One region of the Streptomyces sp. NPDC031426 genome, then DNA from elsewhere that is predicted to be linked to it. Evidence: predicted binding sites of a transcription regulator. Region 1 holds the regulator's gene; each other region holds the start of a gene.
The links. The regulator HrcA, encoded in region 1, represses chaperone genes, less so after heat shock. The targets are predictions, from matches to a motif close to TTNGCACTCNGNNNNNCNGAGTGCNAA.
Positions count from the first base shown of each region.

Region 2: the regulator HrcA is predicted to act here: its motif matches at 4,916-4,942, upstream of groES (co-chaperone GroES).
Region 3: the regulator HrcA is predicted to act here: its motif matches at 2,244-2,270, upstream of groL (chaperonin GroEL).

Region 1 is NZ_JBVIJE010000004.1:458,117-465,606, reverse strand. Features, by position in the region: gene ACZ5NH_RS10375 (AMP-dependent synthetase/ligase) at 1-147, shown strand, start outside; gene ACZ5NH_RS10370 (SpoIIE family protein phosphatase) at 329-2,155, shown strand; gene hemW (radical SAM family heme chaperone HemW) at 2,183-3,415, shown strand; gene ACZ5NH_RS10360 (Uma2 family endonuclease) at 3,515-4,093, shown strand; gene ACZ5NH_RS10355 (DUF3097 domain-containing protein) at 4,071-4,889, opposite strand; gene ACZ5NH_RS10350 (MBL fold metallo-hydrolase) at 4,924-5,646, opposite strand; gene hrcA (heat-inducible transcriptional repressor HrcA) at 5,819-6,835, shown strand; gene dnaJ (molecular chaperone DnaJ) at 6,836-7,490, shown strand, end outside.
Region 2 is NZ_JBVIJE010000011.1:228,689-236,178, reverse strand. Features, by position in the region: gene ACZ5NH_RS24540 (MOSC domain-containing protein) at 1-53, shown strand, start outside; gene ACZ5NH_RS24535 (SDR family NAD(P)-dependent oxidoreductase) at 662-1,435, shown strand; gene ACZ5NH_RS24530 (ester cyclase) at 1,778-2,485, shown strand; gene groL (chaperonin GroEL) at 2,711-4,336, opposite strand; gene groES (co-chaperone GroES) at 4,461-4,769, opposite strand; gene ACZ5NH_RS24515 (polysaccharide deacetylase family protein) at 5,112-5,912, opposite strand; gene ACZ5NH_RS24510 (polysaccharide deacetylase family protein) at 5,972-6,919, opposite strand; gene ACZ5NH_RS24505 (THUMP-like domain-containing protein) at 7,010-7,490, shown strand, end outside.
Region 3 is NZ_JBVIJE010000014.1:35,261-42,750, reverse strand. Features, by position in the region: gene ACZ5NH_RS27245 (NADH:flavin oxidoreductase) at 1-107, opposite strand, end outside; gene groL (chaperonin GroEL) at 458-2,080, opposite strand; gene ACZ5NH_RS27235 (cold-shock protein) at 2,465-2,671, opposite strand; gene ACZ5NH_RS27230 (MoaD/ThiS family protein) at 3,104-3,379, opposite strand; gene thrC (threonine synthase) at 3,376-4,659, opposite strand; SAM riboswitch class I at 4,677-4,817, opposite strand; gene ACZ5NH_RS27220 (glucosyl-3-phosphoglycerate synthase) at 4,950-5,894, shown strand; gene ACZ5NH_RS27215 (alpha,alpha-trehalose-phosphate synthase (UDP-forming)) at 5,967-7,406, shown strand; gene otsB (trehalose-phosphatase) at 7,394-7,490, opposite strand, start outside.

The DNA of each region.
Region 1 (7,490 bases):
ACGATCAAGAAGTTCCGGCTGCTGCCGCGGGATCTCGACGTGGAGCACGGGGAGATCACGCCGAGCCTGAAGCTGAAGCGGCCCGTTGTCGAGCGGGAGTACAAGCACCTCATCGATGAGATGTACGCCGGGACCAGGGAGAAGTAGGTCGGTCCCACAGGGGTGGCCGGGGACTGCCGGCGGCTGCGGATTGTCCGGGGTCGCGCGCGCGGTTCCCGCGCCCCTCGGTAAGTTGCGCCCGCGGGCGTTCGAAAGTGGCCGTCTTCTGTCCACTTCGGTGACTCAGCGCTTATAGCCGCCCCCGGTCTGTCACCCTGGCCGCATGGACATGGCGGCCATACCGACGCAGCGGGAGGGCGAGCCCCGGGCCTGGGAGGTGCGGGGGCGGGCCACGCTGCCCGGAAGCCCTCTCGCGCCCGGGGCGGCCCGTGCGCTGGTGCGGGCCGCGCTGGCCGAGGCGTCCGAGGTGTCCCGGATACCGGCGCGGCTCGTCGACGACGCCATGGCCGTCGTCAGCGAACTGGTCACCAACGCCGTCGTGCACGCCGGCACGGACGTGGAGGTCGACTGGCTGCTGGAGGAGACCGGCGCGTTCGTGGTGGAGGTGGGCGACCGGCATCCCTCCCGCGCCCCGCGCGACCCGCTCGGCGGCGAGGCGCCGTACGACACCCCCGAGTGCGGGCGCGGCCTGCGCCTGGTCACCACGCTCGCCGAGTCCTGGGGCGTCACCTACCGCGCCGGCGCCAAGACCGTCTGGGCGCGGCTGCCCCCGGGCGGCGTCGAGGACCCGGACGCCCCCGCCCCGGACGCCCCCCTGGAGGTCGCGGAGGACCTGGCCCCGCAACCGCACCGCGCCCACGGCGACCGGGACTGGCTGGGCCGGGGCGCGCTGTCGTTCCTCGCCGAGGCCTCCGACCTGCTCGCCGGACAGCTCGACGAGAACCTGGTCACCGCCCTCGCCGGCCAGCTCATCGTGCCCCGGCTCGCCGACTGGTGCGCGGTGTGGCTGGAGGACGAGGCGACCCTGCGCGGCGGCGCCGCCGACGGCCCCGACCGGGTCTGGCACGCCAGCGAGAACCGCATCGAGGACCTGCGGTGCGCCCTGGAGAAGGAGCCGCCCTGCCCGCGCGAGGGGCTGCGCTCCGGTCCCGAGCCGTACCCGTGGCCCGGCCATGCGCTCGGACCGCAGGGCGCCGACGGCACGGCGCTGGCGTACCGGCTGATCGCGGGCGGCCGGCCGGTCGGCACGCTGGTCATCGGCCGCACAGGGCTCGCGCGCTTCCCCGACGAGGTCACCGGGCTCGTGGAGGACCTCGGCCGCCGCGTCGCCCTCGCGATCGGCGCCGCCCGCCAGTACGCCCGCCAAGCCACCATCAGCGCCGTCCTGCAGCGCGGCCTGCTGCCCGGCGCGGTCGCCCAGATCCCCGGCGTGAGCAGCGCGCTCGTCCACGAGCCGTGCGACAAGGGCGGCCCCAGCGGCGACTTCTACGACCTGTTCCCGGCCGGCGACGGCCGGTGGTGCTTCGCCGTCGGCGACGTCCAGGGCAAGGGGCCCGAGGCGGCGGTCGTGATCGGCCTCGCCCGCCCCTGGCTGCGCCTCCTCGCCCGCGAGGGCTACCGGGTCGCCGACGTCCTCGACCGCCTCAACCAGCTCCTCCTGGACGACGCCACCGAGGCCGCCGACGCCGCCGCCCGTGCCCTCGTCGCCGCCGGCGGCCGGCTGGCCACCGGGGACGGCCCGCAGACCCGCTTCCTGTCCCTGCTCTACGGCGAGCTGACCCCCTACGACGGCGGGGTCCGCTGCACCCTCGCCTCCGCCGGCCACCCGCTCCCGCTCGTCCTGAGTCCCGACGGCACCGTGCGCACCGCCGCCGGCCCGCAGACGCTGCTCGGCGTGGTCGAGGACGAGACGTACACCAGCGAGACCCTCGATCTGCGGCCCGGCGACAGCCTGCTGTGCGTCACCGACGGGGTGACCGAGCGGCGCTCGGGCTCGCGCCAGTTCGACGACGGCGACGGCCTCGCCCGCGCCCTGTCCGGCTGCGCCGGGCTCAGCGCCGAGCTGATCGCGGAAAGGATCCGCCGCCTGGTGGACGACTTCGGCGGGGGCCCGCTCGAGGACGACCTCGCCCTGCTGGTGCTCCAGGCGGAGTGACCGCCGCCGTACGGGACAATGGAGTACATGCCTTCCGCACTCCCCGACGGCGAGCCCGTCCCCGCCGACGGCGCGCTGCCCGCGCGGGCGCTCGCCGGGGCGGCCGACCGCCCGCTCGGCTTCTACTTGCACGTCCCGTACTGCGCGACCCGCTGCGGCTACTGCGACTTCAACACGTACACCGCCACCGAGCTGCGCGGCACGGGAGGCGTGCTGGCGTCCCGCGACAACTACGCGGACACCCTGACGGAAGAGATCCGGCTCGCCCGGAAGGTGCTCGGCGACGACCCGCGCCAGGTCCGCACGGTGTTCGTCGGCGGCGGTACGCCCACGCTGCTGGCCGCGGACGACCTCGTACGGATGCTGGGGGCCATCCGCGACGAGTTCGGCCTGGCGCCGGACGCGGAGATCACGACGGAGGCGAACCCGGAGTCGGTCGATCCGGCGTACCTGACCACGCTCCGGGATGGCGGCTTCAACCGGATCTCCTTCGGCATGCAGAGCGCGAGGCAGCACGTACTGCGCGTGCTCGACCGGACGCACACGCCGGGCCGCCCCGAGGCCTGCGTCGCGGAGGCCCGGGCGGCGGGCTTCGAGCACGTCAACCTCGACCTGATCTACGGCACCCCCGGCGAGAGCGACGACGACTGGCGGGCCTCGCTGGACGCGGCGATCGGGGCCGGACCGGACCACATCAGCGCGTACGCGCTCATCGTGGAGGAGGGCACGCAGCTGGCCCGCCGGATCCGCCGGGGCGAGGTCCCGATGACGGACGACGACGTGCACGCGGACCGGTACCTGATCGCGGAGGAGACCCTGAGCAAGGCGGGCTTCGACTGGTACGAGGTCTCCAACTGGGCCACCTCGGAGGCGGGCCGCTGCCTGCACAACGAGTTGTACTGGCGCGGCGCCGACTGGTGGGGCGCGGGTCCCGGGGCGCACTCGCACGTGGGCGGGGTGCGCTGGTGGAACGTCAAGCATCCGGGGGCGTACGCGGCGGCGCTCGCCTCCGGCCGCTCCCCGGGGGCGGGTCGGGAGCTGCTGTCCGACGAGGACCGGCGCGTGGAGCGGATCCTGCTGGAGCTGCGGCTGCGGGAAGGGGTGCCGCTGTCCTTGCTGAAGGCGGAGGGGCTCGCGGCGTCCCGGCGCGCGCTGGCGGAGGGGCTCCTCCAGGAAGGGCCGTACGAGGAGGGGCGGGCCGTGCTGACGCTGCGGGGGCGGTTGCTGGCGGACGCGGTGGTGCGGGATCTGGTGGACTGATCACCCTGGCGAGTGAATCCCCCCGGAACGCCGGTTCGGTCCCTAACCTGGTTCGTAGGCTGCCGCCAAAAGGACGCGGCGGATGTGGAGGCCACGGAGATGACCGCTGTGGACGAGCGCGGGATTGCCAAGTTCTTCGAGGAGTTCGAACCTCCCGAGGGCATCAAGGCCGAACTTCTCCGGGGGGAAATCGTGATGATGGCCACGTCTGATCTGGTGCACAACCGGATCGTGGCGGACGTGGTGGACCAGATCCCGCGTAAGCGTTGGGAACGGCTTCAGGTGACGGACGTGGACATCACCGATGAGACCAGCGAGCCCATTCCGGATCTAGTGGTGGTGGAACGTGGTGTTGCGCCGGACTCAGGCCGTCTGCTGCCGTCTCAGTTGGTCACGATGGTGGTCGAGGTGGTCTCCAAGGCCAGCGTCCAGCGGGACTACGAAGTCAAGCGGTCCATCTACGCCGCCGGCGAGGTGCCTGCCTACCTCATCCTGGACCCGATCATGGCGCAGTGCGTCCTGCTGACGAGGCCCGTCGGGAAGGGGGAGCACGCCGACTACCAGAGGCAGCAGATCACCAAGTTCGGGACGCCGCTGCCGCTGGAGGATCTGGAGCTCGAACTGGACACCAGCGAGTTCGGCACCTACCCCGACGTCAGGCCCCACCGCTACCCGTGACGAAGTCGATCAGCTCCTCCACCCGCCCCAGCAGCTCCGGCTCCAGGTCCTTGTAGGACCCCACCCGCTTCAGGATCGCCTGCCACACCGCGCCGGTGTTCTCCGACGGCCAGCCCAGCGCCCGGCACACCCCCGTCTTCCAGTCCTGCCCCTTCGGCACCGTCGGCCACGCCTCGATCCCCAGCGACGACGGCTTCACGGCCTCCCAGATGTCGATGTACGGGTGGCCGACCACCAGCGCGTGTTCACTCGTCACCGACTCCGCGATCCGCCACTCCTTCGTGCCCGGCACCAAGTGGTCCACCAGGACACCCAGGCGGGCGTCCGGGCCCGGGGCGAAGGACGACACGATCGACGGCAGGTCGTTCACACCCTCCAGGTACTCCACGACCACGCCCTCGATGCGCAGGTCGTCGCCCCACACCTTCTCGACCAGCTCGGCGTCGTGCCGGCCCTCGACGTAGATACGGCCGGCGCGGGCCACGCGGGCGCGGGCGCCGGGGACGGCGACCGAACCGGAGGCCGTACGGGTGGGCCGTACCGGAGCCGGGGCCGAGGACGGCCGTACGAGCGTCACCACACGCCCCTCCAGCAGAAAGCCCCGCGGCTCCAGCGGGAACACCCGGTGCTTGCCGAAGCGGTCCTCCAGCGTCACCGTGCCCGCCTCGCAGCGGATCACCGCCCCGCAGAACCCGGTGCCGGGCTCCTCCACCACCAGGCCCGGCTCCGCCGGTACCTCCGGCACCGGCTGCTGCTTCTTCCACGGAGGGGTCAGGTCGGCGGAGTACTGGCGCATTCGAGTGACGATAGGAGAAGCCGCGGACCCGCGCTCACGACACGCCGAAACGCGCCGCCAGCTCCTCGCGTTGCCGGCGTACGAACGCCGCGTCCACCACCGCTCCGTGACCGGGCACGTACAGCGCGTCCTCGCCGCCCAGGGACAGGAGCCGGTCCAGGGCGTCCGGCCAGCGGGACGGGATCGCGTCCGGGCCAGCCTGGGGCTCGTCGGACTCCTCGACCAGGTCGCCGCAGAAGACGACCTCCGGTGAACCGGGGATCAGTACGGCCAGATCGTGCGCCGTGTGACCCGGCCCCACGTTCGCCAGCAGGACCTGCCGGCCGCCCCCGAGGTCCAGCGTCCACTCGCCGGAGACCGGATGCCGGGGCGACACCAGCGCGTCCACCGCCGCGTCGGCGTCGGCGACCGGCAGTCCGTTGCGCACGGCGTCCAGGCGCAGCTCCTCGCGCTCGTGGGCGAACACCGCGTCGACGCCCACCGCCCCGTACACCTCCGCCCCCGCGAAGGCCGCCGCCCCGAGGACGTGGTCGAAGTGGGGATGGGTCAGCGCGAGATGGGTCACACGGCCGCCGGCCAGTTCCTCGGCCTGTGTCCGCAGCCGCGCGCCCTCGGCCAGGCCGGAGCCGGCGTCCACCATCAGCGCCGTTCCCTCCCCGAGGACCAGCCCGGCCGTGCAGTCCCAGCCGGGCAGCCGGCACCGGCCGACCCCCGCGGCCAGCCGTTCCCACCCCAGCTCTTCCCAAGTCACCGTCATACCGTGACGCTAGCCGCATGAGCCGCCGGCGCCGCACCGACCTTGCCCCGGGTGTACCCGACAGCCGTACACTGGGCCGGGGAACGCTGGCACTCGCATGCGAAGAGTGCCAGGCGGACGAACCGCAGGACCGAGTGGAACCGAGGGGACGACGTGCTGGAGGTGCGCGCGGGTGCTGAGTGAACGCAGGCTGCAGGTACTGCGCGCCATCGTCCAGGACTACGTCGGCACCGAGGAGCCGGTCGGGTCGAAGGCCCTGACCGAGCGGCACAGCCTCGGCGTGTCCCCGGCGACGGTCCGTAACGACATGGCGGCCCTGGAGGACGAGGGGTACATCGCGCAGCCGCACACCAGCGCGGGGCGCATCCCCACCGACAAGGGCTACCGGCTGTTCGTGGACAAGCTGGCGGGCGTCAAGCCGATGACCGCGCCCGAGCGGCGGGCGATCCAGAACTTCCTGGAGGGCGCCGTCGACCTCGACGACGTCGTGGCGCGGACGGTACGGCTGCTCGCGCAGCTCACCCGGCAGGTCGCCGTCGTGCAGTACCCGTCCCTGACCCGGTCCACCGTGCGGCACGTGGAGCTGCTCTCGCTCGCCCCCGCGCGGGTGATGCTCGTGCTGATCACGGACACCGGACGGGTCGAGCAGCGGATGGTCGACTGCCCGGCGCCCTTCGGCGAGACCTCCCTCGCCGATCTGCGCGCGCGGCTGAACAGCCGGGTCGCGGGCCGCCGGTTCACGGATGTGCCGACGCTGGTCGAGGACCTGCCGGAGGCCTTCGACCCCGAGGACCGCGGTACGGTCTCGACGGTGCTCTCCACTCTTCTGGAGACACTCGTCGAGGAGAACGAGGAGCGGCTGATGATCGGCGGTACCGCCAATCTCACCCGCTTCGGACATGACTTCCCCCTCACGATCCGGCCCGTCCTGGAGGCCCTGGAGGAGCAGGTCGTGCTCCTCAAGCTCCTCGGCGAGGCGAAGGATCCGGGCGTGACGGTGCGTATCGGGCACGAGAACGCCCACGAGGGACTCAACTCCACCTCCGTGGTGTCGGTCGGCTACGGTTCGGGCGGCGAGGCGGTTGCCAAGCTCGGCGTGGTCGGACCGACCCGCATGGACTATCCGGGAACGATGGGAGCGGTACGCGCAGTGGCACGGTACGTCGGACAGATCCTGGCGGAGTCGTAAGTGGCCACGGACTATTACGCCGTTCTCGGCGTGCGCCGCGACGCGTCGCAGGATGAGATCAAGAAGGCGTTCCGCCGGCTCGCGCGCGAGCTGCACCCGGACGTCAACCCCGATCCGAAGACGCAGGAGCGGTTCAAGGAGATCAACGCCGCTTACGAGGTGCTGTCGGACCCGCAGAAGAAGCAGGTCTACGACCTCGGCGGCGACCCGCTATCGCAGTCCGGCGGCGCCGGCGCGGGCGGCTTCGGCGCCGGTGGCTTCGGCAACTTCTCCGACATCATGGACGCGTTCTTCGGCACGGCGTCGCAGCGCGGCCCGCGCTCGCGCACCCGGCGCGGCCAGGACGCGATGATCCGGATCGAGGTCGAGCTGCACGAGGCGGCCTTCGGGACGACCAAGGACATCCAGGTCGACACCGCGGTCGTCTGCAACACCTGCAACGGTGAGGGCGCTGCGCCCGGTACGACCGCTCAGACGTGTGACATGTGCCGGGGCCGCGGTGAGGTCTCGCAGGTCACCCGGTCCTTCCTGGGCCAGGTCATGACCTCCCGGCCGTGCCCGCAGTGCCAGGGCTTCGGCACGGTCGTGCCGACCCCGTGCCCGGAGTGCGCAGGCGACGGCCGCGTCCGCTCCCGCCGCACGCTCACCGTCAAGA
Region 2 (7,490 bases), on a different contig from region 1:
ACCCGGAGTCATTGGAGAAGGCCCGCAAGTACATGGCGGAGCAGCGGCGCTGAGCAGCCGTCAGCGATGCCCCGACGGTCCGCGCCGCCGACCGGGCCGACCGGGCCGACCAAGCCGACTGGCCGTTGAGTCCGTCCGGGAGGCCCGGCACGGCGGCCGTCAGCCGCGGACACGGCGGACCGAGCGGGGTTCGACCAGACCGGCCTGAAGGCCCCGCACAGCGCGAGCCGTCCGGCAACCGGAAGGCCCGACGCAGGGCATCCGCCAACCGGGCGGCCCGTCACAGACCAGGGCGCACCCGCCGACCCAGAGACCCGCACAGACCGAGGCCCGCCCGCCGACCGAGAAGCCCCGCGCAGGGCAGAGCATCCGGCAACCGGAAGGCCCGACGCAGAGCGCCCACCAACCGGGCGGCCCGTCACAGACCAGGGCGCACCCGCCGACCCAGAGACCCGCACAGACCGAGGCCCGCCCGCCGACCGAGAAGCCCCGCAGAGCGCAAGGCCCCCGTCATACCGGCGCAAAGCAGGCGCCCCGCATCGGCCCCGCCCTGCCAGGGCCCCGCACACACTGTCGTACGGGCGGTCACCGAACCCATACCGTCCAACTCCCCTGTCCGAGGGGAGCGGACGCGCTCGCTCCGGGTCAATACCCTTGGGCCATGACAACGGCTCTGATTACGGGATCGACCGCGGGGATCGGTGCCGCGTTCGCGCGGCGGCTGGCGGCAGACGGGCACGACCTCGTCCTGGTGGCCCGGGACACCAAGAGGCTGCACGAACAGGCGACCGAACTGCACGACCGGCACGGCATCGAGGTGGAGGTGCTGACCGCCGACCTGTCCGAGGACAAGGGCATCGAGACGGTGGCCGGCCGCCTCGGCGACCGGAAGAACCCGGTCGACCTGCTGGTCAACAACGCCGGCTTCGGCAACAAGGGCCGCTATCTCGAGGTGCCCATGGCCGACGAGCTCAAGATGCTCAAGGTGCACTGCGAGGCGGTGCTCCGGCTGACGTCGGCGGCGACCGAGGCGATGCGCGAGCGGGGCCGGGGCGGAGTCGTCAACGTCGCCTCCGTGGCCGCCTTCGTGCCCCGGGGCACCTACGGCGCCTCCAAGGCCTGGGTCGTGCAGTTCACGCAGGGCGCGGCGAAGGACCTGGCCGGCAGCGGCGTCCGCCTGATGGCCCTGTGCCCCGGCTTCGTGCGCACCGAGTTCCACCAGCGGGCCGGGATGGGCACGGACAACATCCCCGGCTGGATGTGGCTGGACGCCGACAAACTGGTCGCGGCGGCCCTGTCCGACCTGGCCCGCGGCAAGACCCTGTCGATCCCCGACCCCCGCTACAAGGCACTGATGGGCCTGGTGAAGGTCACCCCGCGGGGGCTGCTGGGCGGGATCACGTCGAAGACGGGGCGGAAGTACGGGCCGCAGTAGCCACGGCCCTGGCCTCGACAGGCGCCGCCCGTCCGGCCACCAGCCATGCTGCAGAGCCAGAGCCAGGTGCACCCTCGCCCGGGGCCCCGTCACGGTCCGGGCGAGGGTCAGATGTGCCCTGGCCGCCTCTGCCGAGCCAGGTGTTCCGCCTGGGCCGTGGCCTGCCGGACAAGCCCGGGACTCTCTCCGAGCGCCTCCCCCGAGCATGCATGACGTCATAGTGGCAAAGGACGGCATGCGGTCGGCCCGGATATGCGCATCACAGAGCGCTAAGCGACAAAAACCTGCAAGTGGGACAATTGTGCCGTCCTATCCAAGCGAAGGGAGCCGGGAGGCGGCGTCATGACCTTCGTACAGCTCATCGAGTGCAGGACAAGCCGGCTGGACGAGATGAACCGGCTCATGGACGACTGGGTCGCGCAGACCAAGGGGAAACGGACGGCGACGCACGCGCTGGTCGGGAAGGACCGTTCGGACGCGTCGCACATCGTCGAAGTGGTGGAGTTCCCGTCGTACGAGGACGCGATGCGGAACTCGAAGCTGCCGGAGACCGACAAGATCTTCCAGGGGATGGTCGCCCTGTGCGACGAGGTGCCGACGTTCATCGATCTGGACGTCGTACGGGACGAGCGGCTGGCCGAGGACACGGTACGGCGGTTCTACGCGGCGCTGCAGTCCTCCGGCGAACTACTGCCGCTCAACGACCTGCTGGACGAGGACATCCACAGCCACGATCCGGTGAACCCGCAGGACACCATCGGGCTGGACAACGCCCGCAGCGAATTCCGGATGTGGCGCGGGGGCTTCGACTTCACGTTCACGGTCGAGGACGTGTTCACCCAGGGCGACCGGGCCTGCGCCCGGTGGACCTGGAACGCCACGCACAACGGCGACTTCCTCGGCATCCCGCCCACCGGCAGGCAGGTCACCATGACCGGGATGACACTGTTCCGCCTCACGGACGACGGCAAGATCGCCGAGATATGGTGGCAGCACGACCAGCTGGGGCTGATGCAACAGCTGGGGGCACTGGACGAGTTGGAGCAATAGAAGGCACCCACCCAGATGCCCCGACTGTCCACGTGACCGAGCCGCGCGCCGACGACGCGACGGAGCAACGTCGATCGCCCCTCGCCCCGCCTCAGCTCCTCGGCGATGCTCGCCGTGTCTCCAGTAGCGGGCATTCGCCAGTCCGTCTCGATCCCCGCCTCCGGGGCAAACGCACGGTGCCCAGCCCCCCGTAGGGAACTGGGCACCGTCGGCTCAGCGCAGCGCTCAGTGGGCGTGGCCGTGGCCGTGGCCCGCGGCGGCCGGCTCTTCCTCTTCCTTCTTCTCGACGACCAGGGTCTCGGTCGTGAGCAGCAGGGAGGCGATGGAGGCGGCGTTCTCCAGGGCGGAGCGGGTGACCTTGACCGGGTCGATGACGCCGGCCTTGATCAGGTCGCCGTACTCGCCGGTGGCGGCGTTGTAGCCCTGACCCTTCTCCAGGTCCTTGACCTTGGAGACGATGACGTAGCCCTCCTGGCCGGCGTTCTCGCCGATCCAGCGCAGCGGCTCGACCACGGCGTTGCGGACGACCGCGACACCGGTGGCCTCGTCGCCGGCCATGCCGAGGTTGCCCTCGAGGACCTTGGCGGCGTGCACCAGAGCGGAGCCACCACCGGAGACGATGCCCTCCTCGACCGCGGCGCGGGTCGCGGAGATGGCGTCCTCCAGACGGTGCTTCTTCTCCTTCAGCTCCACCTCGGTGGCGGCGCCGACCTTGATCACGCACACGCCGCCGGCCAGCTTGGCGAGGCGCTCCTGGAGCTTCTCGCGGTCCCAGTCGGAGTCGGTGTTCTCGATCTCGGCCTTGATCTGGGCGACGCGGCCGTGGATGTCCTCGGACTTGCCGGCGCCGTCGACGATCGTGGTGTCGTCCTTGGTGACGGTGACACGGCGGGCGGAGCCCAGCACGTCCAGGCCGACCTGGTCGAGCTTGAGGCCGACCTCCTCGGAGATGACGGTGGCGCCGGTGAGGATCGCCATGTCCTGCAGCATCGCCTTGCGGCGGTCACCGAAGCCGGGAGCCTTCACCGCGACGGCGTTGAAGGTGCCGCGGATCTTGTTGACGACCAGGGTCGACAGGGCCTCGCCCTCGACGTCCTCGGCGATGATCAGCAGCGGCTTGGAGGCGCCGGCCTGGATGACCTTCTCCAGCAGCGGCAGCAGGTCCTGGATGGAGCTGATCTTGCCCTGGTTGATGAGGATGTACGGGTCGTCGAGGACGGCCTCCATGCGCTCCTGGTCCGTCACGAAGTACGGCGACAGGTAGCCCTTGTCGAAGGCCATGCCCTCGGTGAAGTCCAGCTCCAGACCGAAGGTGTTGGACTCCTCGACGGTGATGACACCGTCCTTGCCGACCTTGTCCATCGCCTCGGCGATGAGCTCGCCGACCTGCTGGTCCTGGGCGGACAGCGCGGCGACGGCGGCGATGTCGGACTTCTCGTCGATCGGGCGGGCCGAAGCGAGCAGGTCCTCGGAGACGGCGGCGACGGCCGCGTCGATGCCCTTCTTCAGGGCGGCCGGGGAGGCGCCGGCGGCAACGTTCTTCAGACCCTCGCGCACCAGCGCCTGGGCCAGCACGGTGGCGGTGGTGGTGCCGTCACCAGCGATGTCGTTGGTCTTGGTCGCCACCTCCTTCACCAGCTGCGCGCCGAGGTTCTCGTACGGGTCCTCGATCTCGATCTCACGGGCGATCGTGACACCGTCGTTGGTGATGGTGGGGGCGCCGAACTTCTTGTCGATCACGACGTTGCGGCCCTTCGGGCCGATCGTCACCTTCACCGTGTCGGCCAGCTTGTTGACGCCGCGCTCGAGGGCGCGACGGGCGTCCTCGTCGAACTTCAGGATCTTCGCCATGACAGCGGGAGCCCTCTCGGAAATCTGTGGGTGAAAGACGAACTGCGCCCCGGGCGCCCGGCTTCGTTATCGGTCGCGGGGGCCAGGGGCGCAGCTCGAAAGCAATGGATTGCTTAGAGGTGGACTACTTCTCGATGATCGCGAGCACGTCGCGAGCCGAGAGGACGAGGTACTCCTCGCCGTTGTACTTCACCTCGGTGCCGCCGTACTTGCTGTACAGGACGACGTCGCCGACCTTGACGTCGAGCGGAAGGCGCTCGCCGTTCTCGAACCGGCCCGGGCCCACGGCGAGGACGGCGCCCTCCTGGGGCTTCTCCTTCGCGGTGTCCGGGATGACCAGGCCAGAGGCCGTGGTCTGCTCGGCGTCCAGCGGCTGGACCACGATGCGGTCCTCGAGCGGCTTGATGGCAACCTTGGAGCTGGCGGTCGTCACGATCCGACCTCCCCCTTCGGAGATCTCACGGGGTTAACTGTCTGAGGTGGCGACCAGGTCGATCCGTCGTCGCGGGTGCCGGACCTGCCCGTCGCTTTGTTGGCACTCTCACCTGCGGAGTGCCAGAGCCGAGACTATGACCGGGGTTAGCACTCGGTCAAGCGGAGTGCCAATGCCGTGCGGCGCGTCGGCCGGATCTTTGTCAGCGCCGGGGTTGTTCGGTGGGCCGGTGTTGTCCTGCCGTCCTGGGGGCTGCCGCCCCCAGGACGGCCACTGTCGGGCCTGCCGGGCGGTCCTCGTCCTCAAACGCCGGACGGGCTGATTGATCCCGGCCGGCGCCTATCAGTCCAGGTAGTCCTCCAGCCGCCCCACCGTCAGCCCCCTCTGCTGCACCCTGCGCAGCACCCGCGCCGTGCGCTCCCGCAGGCTCGGCCCCGTCGTCTCGTCCGGGCCGACCAGGATGATGTCGCCGGGGCGCAGGTGGTGTTCACCGTGGATGTAGACGAGGTCGGTCGGGGTCATCGCGGCGCGCCACAGGACGACCGTGGAGATGCCGCAGCCGGCCGCCGCACGCAGGGTGGTGGTGTCGTACGCGCCGTACGGCGGGCGGAACAGGCGGGGGCGCAGGCCGAGGCGGGATCTGAGCCGGTCCTGCTGGCCGCAGATCTCGGCGCGCTGTCCGGCGTACGGCAGTCCGGCGAGCGCGCGGTGGTCGAGGGTGTGGTTCTGGATGCCGGCGCCGAGCCGGTGCAGACGGGCGAAGTGGCCGTAGGCGGGGCCGGCGATGCTGTCGGTGAGGAACATGCTGACCGGCAGTCGCAGTTCGCGGACCATGTCGACGAAGCGGGGGTCCTTCTCGGCGCCGTCGTCGTAGGTGAGGAACACGACCCGGTCGTGGGTGGGGACGTGGTCCACGACGCCGGGCAGGGCGCGGCCACCGCGCTGCGGGGTGAGGACGAGGGCGCGGGCGGCGGGCCGCGGCGGGCGGGCGAGGGGCTCGGTCAGGCCCCAGCGGCGGTAGGTCCGGTCGGGGCCCGGCCCGGGCGGGTGCACTCCTTCGGCGGCCTTCCTGCCCAGGCGTTCGATGGGGTCGACGGACTGGGCGCAGCCGGTGAGGAGGAGGGCCGCGGCGAGGAGCGCCACGGCGTACCGGCCCGGGCGGCACCGCCGGGGGCCCGCTCCCCGGTACCCCGCCCCCGGCCTCACAGGTAGTCCTCCAGGCGGGCCACGGCGTAGCCCTCGCGGGTGACCTTGTTCAGGAAGCGGCGCATGTCGTCGACCATCGTGCCGTTCCAGTCGGAGCGGCCGCGGAAGTGGGTGAGGACGATGTCGCCGCGGCGCATCTTCTGGTCGTCCTCGCGGTACTCCCAGTGGTCGACGTAGACCTCCTCGTTCCAGATCGGCGCGTATCTGATGCCGCAGGCCTTGGCGGCGCGCAGGGTGTCCTGGTTGTAGTTGCCGTAGGGGGGCCGGAAGACCGTCGGGCGGCTGCCGAACCGCTTCTTCATGATGTCCTGCATGCCGCAGATCTCGGCCTTCTGCTCCTCGTAGGACAGACCTGGCAGATAGCGGTGGTGCAGGGTGTGGTTGTCGAGGGTGTGGCCGTAGGACTGCATCCTGCGGAAGTAGCCGTAGTCGTCCTTGATCAGGTAGTCGCTGAGGAAGGCGGTGTACGGGACCTTCAGCTCCTGCATCATCCGCAGGAAGCCGGGGTCCTTCTCGGAGCCGTCGTCGATGGTGAGGAAGACGATCTTCTGCCTGGTGGGGATCGTGGTGAAGACGGGGGGCAGGTCCCAGTCGTCCTGGTGGCTCACCTCGAAACCGGCCCGCGCGGTGATCTCCGGTTTCGTCCTGGGCGGCGGCGGTGGCGTCAGCGGGGCCTCCGCCAGCCCCCAGCGTCTGGCCGCCGCGACCAGGCGGGCGTGTTCGACGGCCTGGCGGGCCTGGGGGCTCAGGGCCTGTGCGGGGCCGCCCCGGCCGGACGCGGGGCGGGTCACGCCGGGGCCGGCCTGGCTGGACGGGGGGCGGGTCGTGTCGGGCCCGGCACAGCTGGACAGAACGGCGGAACAGGCCAGCGCGGCGGCTCCGCAACCGAGGAGCAGACATCCGCGGCGAGCCCGGTTCTTATCGTTTTGTACGACAGCGCGCATGACGCCGGATCCTCCCAGGACGGCGCCCGGAGCCCGGGCCGACACCGCCGCCGGAGGCGCACGATCCATCGACTGGCCCACAATGACCCGGTGAACGACCTCGCTCTTCTCCTCACCCCCGAAGGCCGTGCGCTCCTCGACGAGGTCCGCGACACCGCCCCGGCCGACGAACTCGCCGTCGCCACCCGGCTGCGCCGCGAGCACCCCGCCGAGCTGGTGTCGGCCGCGCTCGGCCAGGCCCGGCTGCGGCAGCGGGCGGCGGCGAAGTTCGGTGCGGCGGACGCGGGGCGGATGTTCTTCACACCGAACGGGGTCGAGCAGTCGACGCGGGCGGGTGTCGCCGCCTACCGGGCCGAGCGGTTCACGAAGCTCGGCGTGACCTCGGTCGCCGACCTGTGCTGCGGGATCGGCGGGGACGCGATCGCGTTCGCCCGGGCGGGGATCCGGGTGCTGGCCGTGGACCGGGATCCGGTGACCGCCGCCGTGGCGCGGGCGAACGCGGAGGCGCTGGGGCTGGCCGAGCTGATCGAGGTCCGCGAGGCGGACGTCACCGAGGTGGACACGGGCGGCT
Region 3 (7,490 bases), on a different contig from region 1:
CGGGTCATCGGCGCCATCACGATCCGGTTGGGGACGGTGAGACCGTTGAGCGCGATCGGGCGGGACAGGACCTGGGCCGCGCGGGAGGCGGGCGTCGTGACGGTCACGTGGGGGCTCCTCGTGAGAGACGGGGTTAACCGAGCGGTATGTGAGCACGCATTGTTGCAGCTCCTTAAGTAATCGCCTATGCGCTGCCCCACATTCCGCCCCTGCCGAAGCCTTTACGTGACACCGCTCACACTGCCCCGGTTCAGCCGCCGCCTGGCCTACTCCGAAGGGCCTGGCCCCCGGACGGCTGGAAGACGATCCGGCGACCGTTGCCCAGCTGTCGGCATCACCCTCGACACCGAGAAGCTGAAGGACTACGCCGACTGACCTCAGCAAACGCCCGAGGGCGGCACCCCCAGCCGGAAGCTGGGGATGCCGCCCTCGCAAAGGACAGGTGATCCGGGAAGGATCAGAAGTCCATGTCACCGCCCGGCATGCCGCCGCCGGCCGGCGCGGCGGCCTTCTCCGGCTTGTCGGCGATGACGGCCTCGGTGGTGAGGAACAGCGCGGCGATGGAGGCGGCGTTCTGCAGAGCAGAGCGGGTCACCTTCGCCGGGTCGATGATGCCCTCGGCGACCAGGTCGACGTACTCGCCGGTCGCGGCGTTCAGGCCGTGGCCCGGGGTCAGGTTGCGCACCTTCTCCACCACGACACCGCCCTCGAGGCCGGCGTTGACGGCGATCTGCTTCAGCGGGGCCTCCAGGGCGATGCGCACGGCGTTGGCGCCGGTCGCCTCGTCACCCTCGAGCTCCAGCTTCTCGAAGACCTGGGAGGCCTGCAGCAGGGCCACGCCGCCACCGGCGACGATGCCCTCCTCGACGGCCGCCTTCGCGTTGCGGACGGCGTCCTCGATGCGGTGCTTGCGCTCCTTGAGCTCCACCTCGGTGGCGGCACCGGCCTTGATGACCGCGACGCCGCCCGCGAGCTTGGCCAGGCGCTCCTGGAGCTTCTCGCGGTCGTAGTCCGAGTCGCTGTTCTCGATCTCGGCGCGGATCTGGTTGACGCGGCCGTTGACCTGCTCCGAGGAGCCGGCGCCGTCGACGATGGTGGTCTCGTCCTTGGTGATGACGACCTTGCGGGCGCGGCCCAGGAGGTCCAGGGTCGCGTTCTCCAGCTTGAGGCCGACCTCCTCGGAGATGACCTCGCCGCCCGTGAGGATGGCGATGTCGCCGAGCATGGCCTTGCGGCGGTCACCGAAGCCCGGGGCCTTGACGGCGACGGACTTGAAGGTGCCGCGGATCTTGTTGACGACCAGGGTCGACAGGGCCTCGCCCTCGACGTCCTCGGCGATGATCAGCAGCGGCTTGCCCGACTGCATGACCTTCTCCAGGAGCGGGAGCAGGTCCTTGACGGAGCCGATCTTGGAGTTGGCGATGAGGATGTACGGGTCCTCGAGCGACGCCTCCATGCGCTCCATGTCGGTCGCGAAGTAGGCGGAGATGTAGCCCTTGTCGAAGCGCATGCCCTCGGTGAGCTCAAGCTCCAGACCGAAGGTGTTGCTCTCCTCGACGGTGATGACGCCTTCCTTGCCGACCTTGTCCATGGCCTCGGCGATCAGCTCGCCGATCTGGGTGTCGGCGGCGGAGATGGACGCGGTGGAGGCGATCTGCTCCTTGGTCTCGACGTCCTTCGCCTGCTCCAGCAGGGCGGCGGAGACGGCCTCGACGGCCTTCTCGATACCGCGCTTCAGCGCCATCGGGTTGGCACCGGCGGCGACGTTGCGCAGGCCCTCCTTGACCAGGGCCTGGGCGAGCACGGTCGCGGTGGTCGTACCGTCACCGGCGACGTCGTCCGTCTTCTTGGCGACTTCCTTGACCAGCTCGGCGCCGATCTTCTCGTACGGGTCCTCGAGCTCGATCTCCTTGGCGATGGAGACGCCATCGTTGGTGATCGTGGGGGCGCCCCACTTCTTCTCGAGGACGACGTTGCGGCCCTTGGGGCCGAGCGTCACCTTGACGGCGTCCGCGAGCTGGTTCATGCCGCGCTCGAGGCCGCGCCGCGCCTCCTCGTCGAACGCGATGATCTTGGCCATGTGAAGTGGTCCCTCCAGGACTGGGGGTGATTCCTTCGGACCGCGCCCGCGCCCGCGACGGACGGCTCGCCGGCCGCGTGGTTCCTTGCCCCACTTGGCCTGCGGGCCTCACCGACCCGGTCCTTCACTGTCACTCTCACCTTCAGAGTGCTAACGCCAATGATTAGCACTCGGCATGCACGAGTGCAAGGCGCACCCGCGAAGCGGGTTCGTTGAGGGGTGGTGGTCGGGCGACGGGTGGGCGCAAGCGCCCTACGGGGTACGGCACCCCCGTCAGCCGCCCGCGAACACCGGACCCCGGGCATGACGCAGGGCCCACACCCCGAGCGAGGTGCGGGCCCTGCGAAGATGAACGAAGAACGTCGCTGACAGTCGACGCGTGCTTCAGCTGGTCGCCAGCCGGACCATGTCCGCCTGCGGGCCCTTCTGGCCCTGCGAGATCTCGAAGTCGACCCGCTGCCCCTCTTCCAGGGTGCGGTAACCGTCCATCTGAATCGCGCTGTAGTGGACGAAAACATCCGCACCACCGTCGACCGCGATGAAGCCGTACCCCTTCTCCGCGTTGAACCACTTGACGGTGCCCTGAGCCATGCCTAACTCCCCTATTACTGGCCCTTGCACAGATCCACACTTCGCGGACCCGGGTCAGACCTCACCCCCCATCGGTCGGGGGCGTGCGCCGGAACGCGTCGACCGCGGCTGAATGTATCTGTCCAACTGCCGTCTGCAACAGGTCAATCGGACGAGAATTCTGGACGGGAACGGTCCGGAATGTGGTGTGAATTCACCCGACTTCAGGGCAAGTCGGGCCCTACAGACCGCCACAAAAGCCGCATAAAGCCCGCACACTTTGGCTACTTCTTGTCGGGCGTCCGGCATGAATACAGGGCTCCCGACCGGTCATGTCGAGAGCGCGTTCCCCAACTCTACCGCGCTCAATCACGCAGAATTGCCCCCTCCGCTTCTCTCACGGAGGGGGCAATTCGATGAACAATGCGTAACTGAAGTTACCCAAGGTAACGATCAGCCACCGGCGACGGCCGGAATGATGGAGACGCCGGCGCCGTCCGGGGTCGCGGTCTCCAGGCCCTGCTCGAAGCGCACGTCGTCGTCGTTGACGTAGACGTTCACGAACCGGCGCAGCTTGCCCTGGTCGTCCAGCACGCGCGCGGCGATGCCGGTGTGGTTCTTCTCCAGGTCGGCGATGACCTCGGCGAGGGTGGCGCCCTCGGCGGCCACTTCGGCCTGCCCGCCCGTGTAGGTGCGCAGGATGGTGGGGATGCGAACGGTCACGCTCATGCGAGGCCAGCCTCTCGGAAGGAGTCCAGGGTCGGTCGGATGGTGGCGGTGAGGCCGGTACCGGCCACCGCGTCAAGGGTCTTCAGGCCGTCGCCGGTGTTGAGGACCACCGTGGTCTTCGTCGGGTCCAGGACGCCGTCCTTGAGCAGCTTGCGGGTGACGCCGACGGTCACACCGCCCGCCGTCTCCGCGAAGATGCCCTCCGTGCGGGCCAGCAGCTTGATGGCGTCGACGACTTCCGCGTCCGTCACGTCCTCCACCGCACCGCCGGTGCGGCGCGCGATGTCCAGGACGTACGGCCCGTCGGCCGGGTTGCCGATGGCGAGGGACTTGGCGATGGTATTCGGCTTCTGGGGCCGTACGACGTCGTGGCCGGCCTTGAAGGCGGTCGACACCGGCGAGCAGCCCTCGGCCTGCGCACCGAAGATCTTGTACGGCTTGTCCTCGACCAGACCCAGCTTGATCAGCTCCTGCAGACCCTTGTCGATCTTCGTGAGCTGGGAGCCGGAGGCGATCGGGACCACGATCTGGTCGGGCAGCCGCCAGCCGAGCTGCTCGCAGATCTCGTACGCGAGGGTCTTGGATCCCTCCGCGTAGTACGGCCGCAGGTTGACGTTGACGAAGCCCCAGCCCTCGCCCGCCGGGTCGCCGATCAGCTCGGAGCAGAAGCGGTTCACGTCGTCGTAGTTGCCCTCGATGCCGACCAGCTCGCCGCCGTAGACCGCGGCCATGACAACCTTGCCCTGCTCCAGGTCGTGCGGGATGAACACACAGGAGCGGAAGCCGGCCCGGGCGGCGGCGGCGCCGACGGCACCGGCGAGGTTGCCGGTGGAGGAGCAGGACAGGGTGGTGAAGCCGAAGGCGCGCGCGGCCTCCAGGGCCTGGGCCACCACGCGGTCCTTGAAGGAGTGGGTCGGGTTGCCGGAGTCGTCCTTGACGAACAGGCCGCCGGTGACGCCGAGTTCGGCCGCGAGGTTGTCGGCCTTGACCAGCTTGGTCCAGCCCGGGTTCAGGTTCGGCTTGTCGGCGACGTCGGCCGGGACCGGCAGCAGCGGCGCGTACCGCCAGATGTTCGCGGGGCCGGACTCGATACGGCGGCGCAGCTCTTCGGTCTCGTAGGCGGAGAAGTCGTAGGCGATCTCCAGCGGGCCGAAACACTCCTCGCAGGCGAACACCGGGCCGAGCGAGACGCGGTGGCCGCACTCGCGACAGCTCAGGGCCGCGGCGGGGCCGAGGTCGACGGCGGAATCGGTCGAGCTTGCAACTGTCTGCACAGCCATGGAGGCGAGGCCCTTTCTCCTCATCTTCCTCACGACGCACCTCGCCGTGAGACGGATTTGGCACCTTCCCTGGCCGGGAGCCTCGCGTGAACGAGTGCGGCTCAGGGGGGTTGCCGGGGCTTCATCGGGCCGTGTCCCTCTGCCCCTCTGGATGAGCGGTATGCGGTTGTGAGCGCCTGGCTGACCCCCGACATGCGATGGTCATCAGCGTTGTTCAAGACTGTAACCGAAGGCCAAGACAGTTGAGAGAGTCGTCCGAACCGCGAGACAACAGTGAGGAGCCGCCGACCGTGCTGGAAGAAGTCGAGCGCTGGCTGAGCACCCGCTCCTGGTCCGTGACCGATCGCCCACTGCACAAGATCTTGGCCGCCAAGCAGCGTACGGGCCAGTCGGTGTCCGTCGTGCTGCCCGCACTCAACGAGGAGGAGACGGTCGGCGACATCGTCGCGATCATCCGCCACGACCTCGTGGAGCGGGTCCCGCTCGTCGACGAGATCGTGGTGGTCGACTCCGGCTCCACCGACCGCACCGCCGAGGTCGCCGCCGCCGCGGGCGCCCGGGTCGTTCACCGGGACGAGATCCTGCCCCGCATCCCCGCCGTCCCCGGAAAGGGCGAGGTGCTGTGGCGCTCGCTGCTGGTGACCAGCGGGGACATCGTCTGCTTCGTCGACGCGGACCTGAAGGAGTTCTCCCCCGACTTCGTCACCGGGATCGTCGGCCCGCTGCTCACCGAGCCGGACGTGGACCTGGTCAAGGCGATGTACGACCGTCCGCTCGCCGGGACGGCCGGCCAGGGCGGCCGGGTCACCGAGCTGATGGCCCGCCCGCTGCTGAACATGCACTGGCCGCAGCTGGCCGGATTCGTGCAGCCGCTGGGCGGCGAGTACGCGGCCCGGCGCTCGCTGCTGGAACAGCTGCCGTTCCCGGTCGGGTACGGCGTGGAGCTGGGCATGCTGGTGGACGCCCTGCACCTGGTGGGTCTCGACGCCCTGGCGCAGGTGGACGTGGGCGTGCGCAAGCACCGCCACCAGGACGGGCAGGCGCTGGGCCGGATGGCCGCGGCGATCTACCGCACGGCCCAGCTGAGGCTGGCCCGGGGCCATCTGATCCGCCCCTCCCTCACCCAGTTCGAGCGGGGCGAGGACGGCTTCGAGCCGCGCACCTACTCGGTGGACACCGAGGAACGGCCGCCGATGGCGGAGATCGCCGAGTACGCCGAGCGCCGCGTGGCCTGAGTTCGTATACGGCCGCGACACCCGGCGTGGCCGTACGTTTGAGCGTTTCCGGGCCGGGCTAGGTTGAGGACCATGGCTTCCACGCAGGGTGCTGCCGAGAAGGCTCAGGTGCTGGTCGCGTCCAACCGCGGCCCGGTTTCGTACACGGTGGGCGAGAACGGCTCGCTGTCCGCCAAGCGGGGCGGCGGCGGGCTGGTCTCGGGGCTGTCGGCCATCGGACCGGACGCGGACTCGCTGTGGGTGTGCGCGGCGCTCGACGACGGGGACCGGGAGGCCGTACGGCGCGCGGGCGGCGGGCCGCTGCCGGACGAGGACACCGGCGGGCAGCGGGTGCGGATGCTGGACATCGACGCGAAGGTCCACTCGGACGCCTACAACGGCATCGCCAACTCGGTGCTGTGGTTCGTGCACCACATGCTGTACCAGACCCCGCTGGAGCCGGTCTTCGACACGGAGTTCCGGCGGCAGTGGGCGTCGTACGAGGCCTACAACCGGGCGTTCGCCGAGGCGCTGGCCGAGGAGGCGGCCGAGGGTGCGGCGGTGCTGGTGCAGGACTACCACCTGTGCCTGGTGCCGGGGATGCTCCGCGAGCTGCGCCCCGACCTGCGGATCGGCCATTTCTCGCACACCCCGTGGGCGCCACCGGAGTACTTCCGGCTGCTGCCCGACGACATCGCCGCCGAGCTGCTGCGCGGCATCCTGGGCGCGGACCGGGCGGCGTTCCTGACCAGGCGCTGGGCGGACGCCTTCACGGAGTGCTGTCACGCGGTCCTGGGACCCGGTACCCCGGCCCTGCGGGTCGGTGTGCACGGGCTCGGCGCGGACGCCGACTTCCTGCGCAAGCGGGCTCATGAGCCCGATGTGGACGAGCGGATGGCCGCGCTGCGCGCGGAGATCGGCGAAGGCCGCAGGACCGTCGTGCGCGTCGACCGCACCGAGCTGTCCAAGAACATCGTGCGCGGTCTGCTGGCGTACCGGCAGTTGCTGGAGGACCGTCCCGAGTGGCGGGAGCGGGTGGTGCATCTGGCGTTCGCGTATCCGTCGCGGCAGGACCTCGCCGTGTACCGGGACTACACCGCCGAGGTCCAGCGGGTGGCCGAGGAGATCAACTCGGCCTATGGCACCCCCGGTTGGACGCCGGTCGTGCTGCACGTCAAGGACGACTTCGCCCGTTCCCTGGCCGCGTACCGGCTCGCCGACGTGGCGCTGGTCAACCCCATCCGGGACGGCATGAACCTGGTCGCCAAGGAGGTGCCGGTCGTCTCCGACGAGGGCTGTGCGCTGGTGCTGTCGCGGGAGGCGGGGGCGTACGAGGAGCTGGGCGCCGACGCCCTCGTGGTGAACCCGTACGACATCGGGGGTACGGCCGACGCGTTGCACTCCGCGCTGAGCATGCCGGCGGACGAGCGGGCGGAGCGGTCGAAGCGGCTGGCCGCGGCCGCCACCGCGTTGCCGCCCGCTCAGTGGTTCCTGGATCAGCTGCGGGCGCTGGAGGAGCTTCAGTCCAGCTGAGCCGCGAGGGTCCGCAGCAGGTGTACGACGCCGGGCGGGCCGTCCACCACGACGTCCGCGCGTTCCGCCAGCTCCGTGACCTCC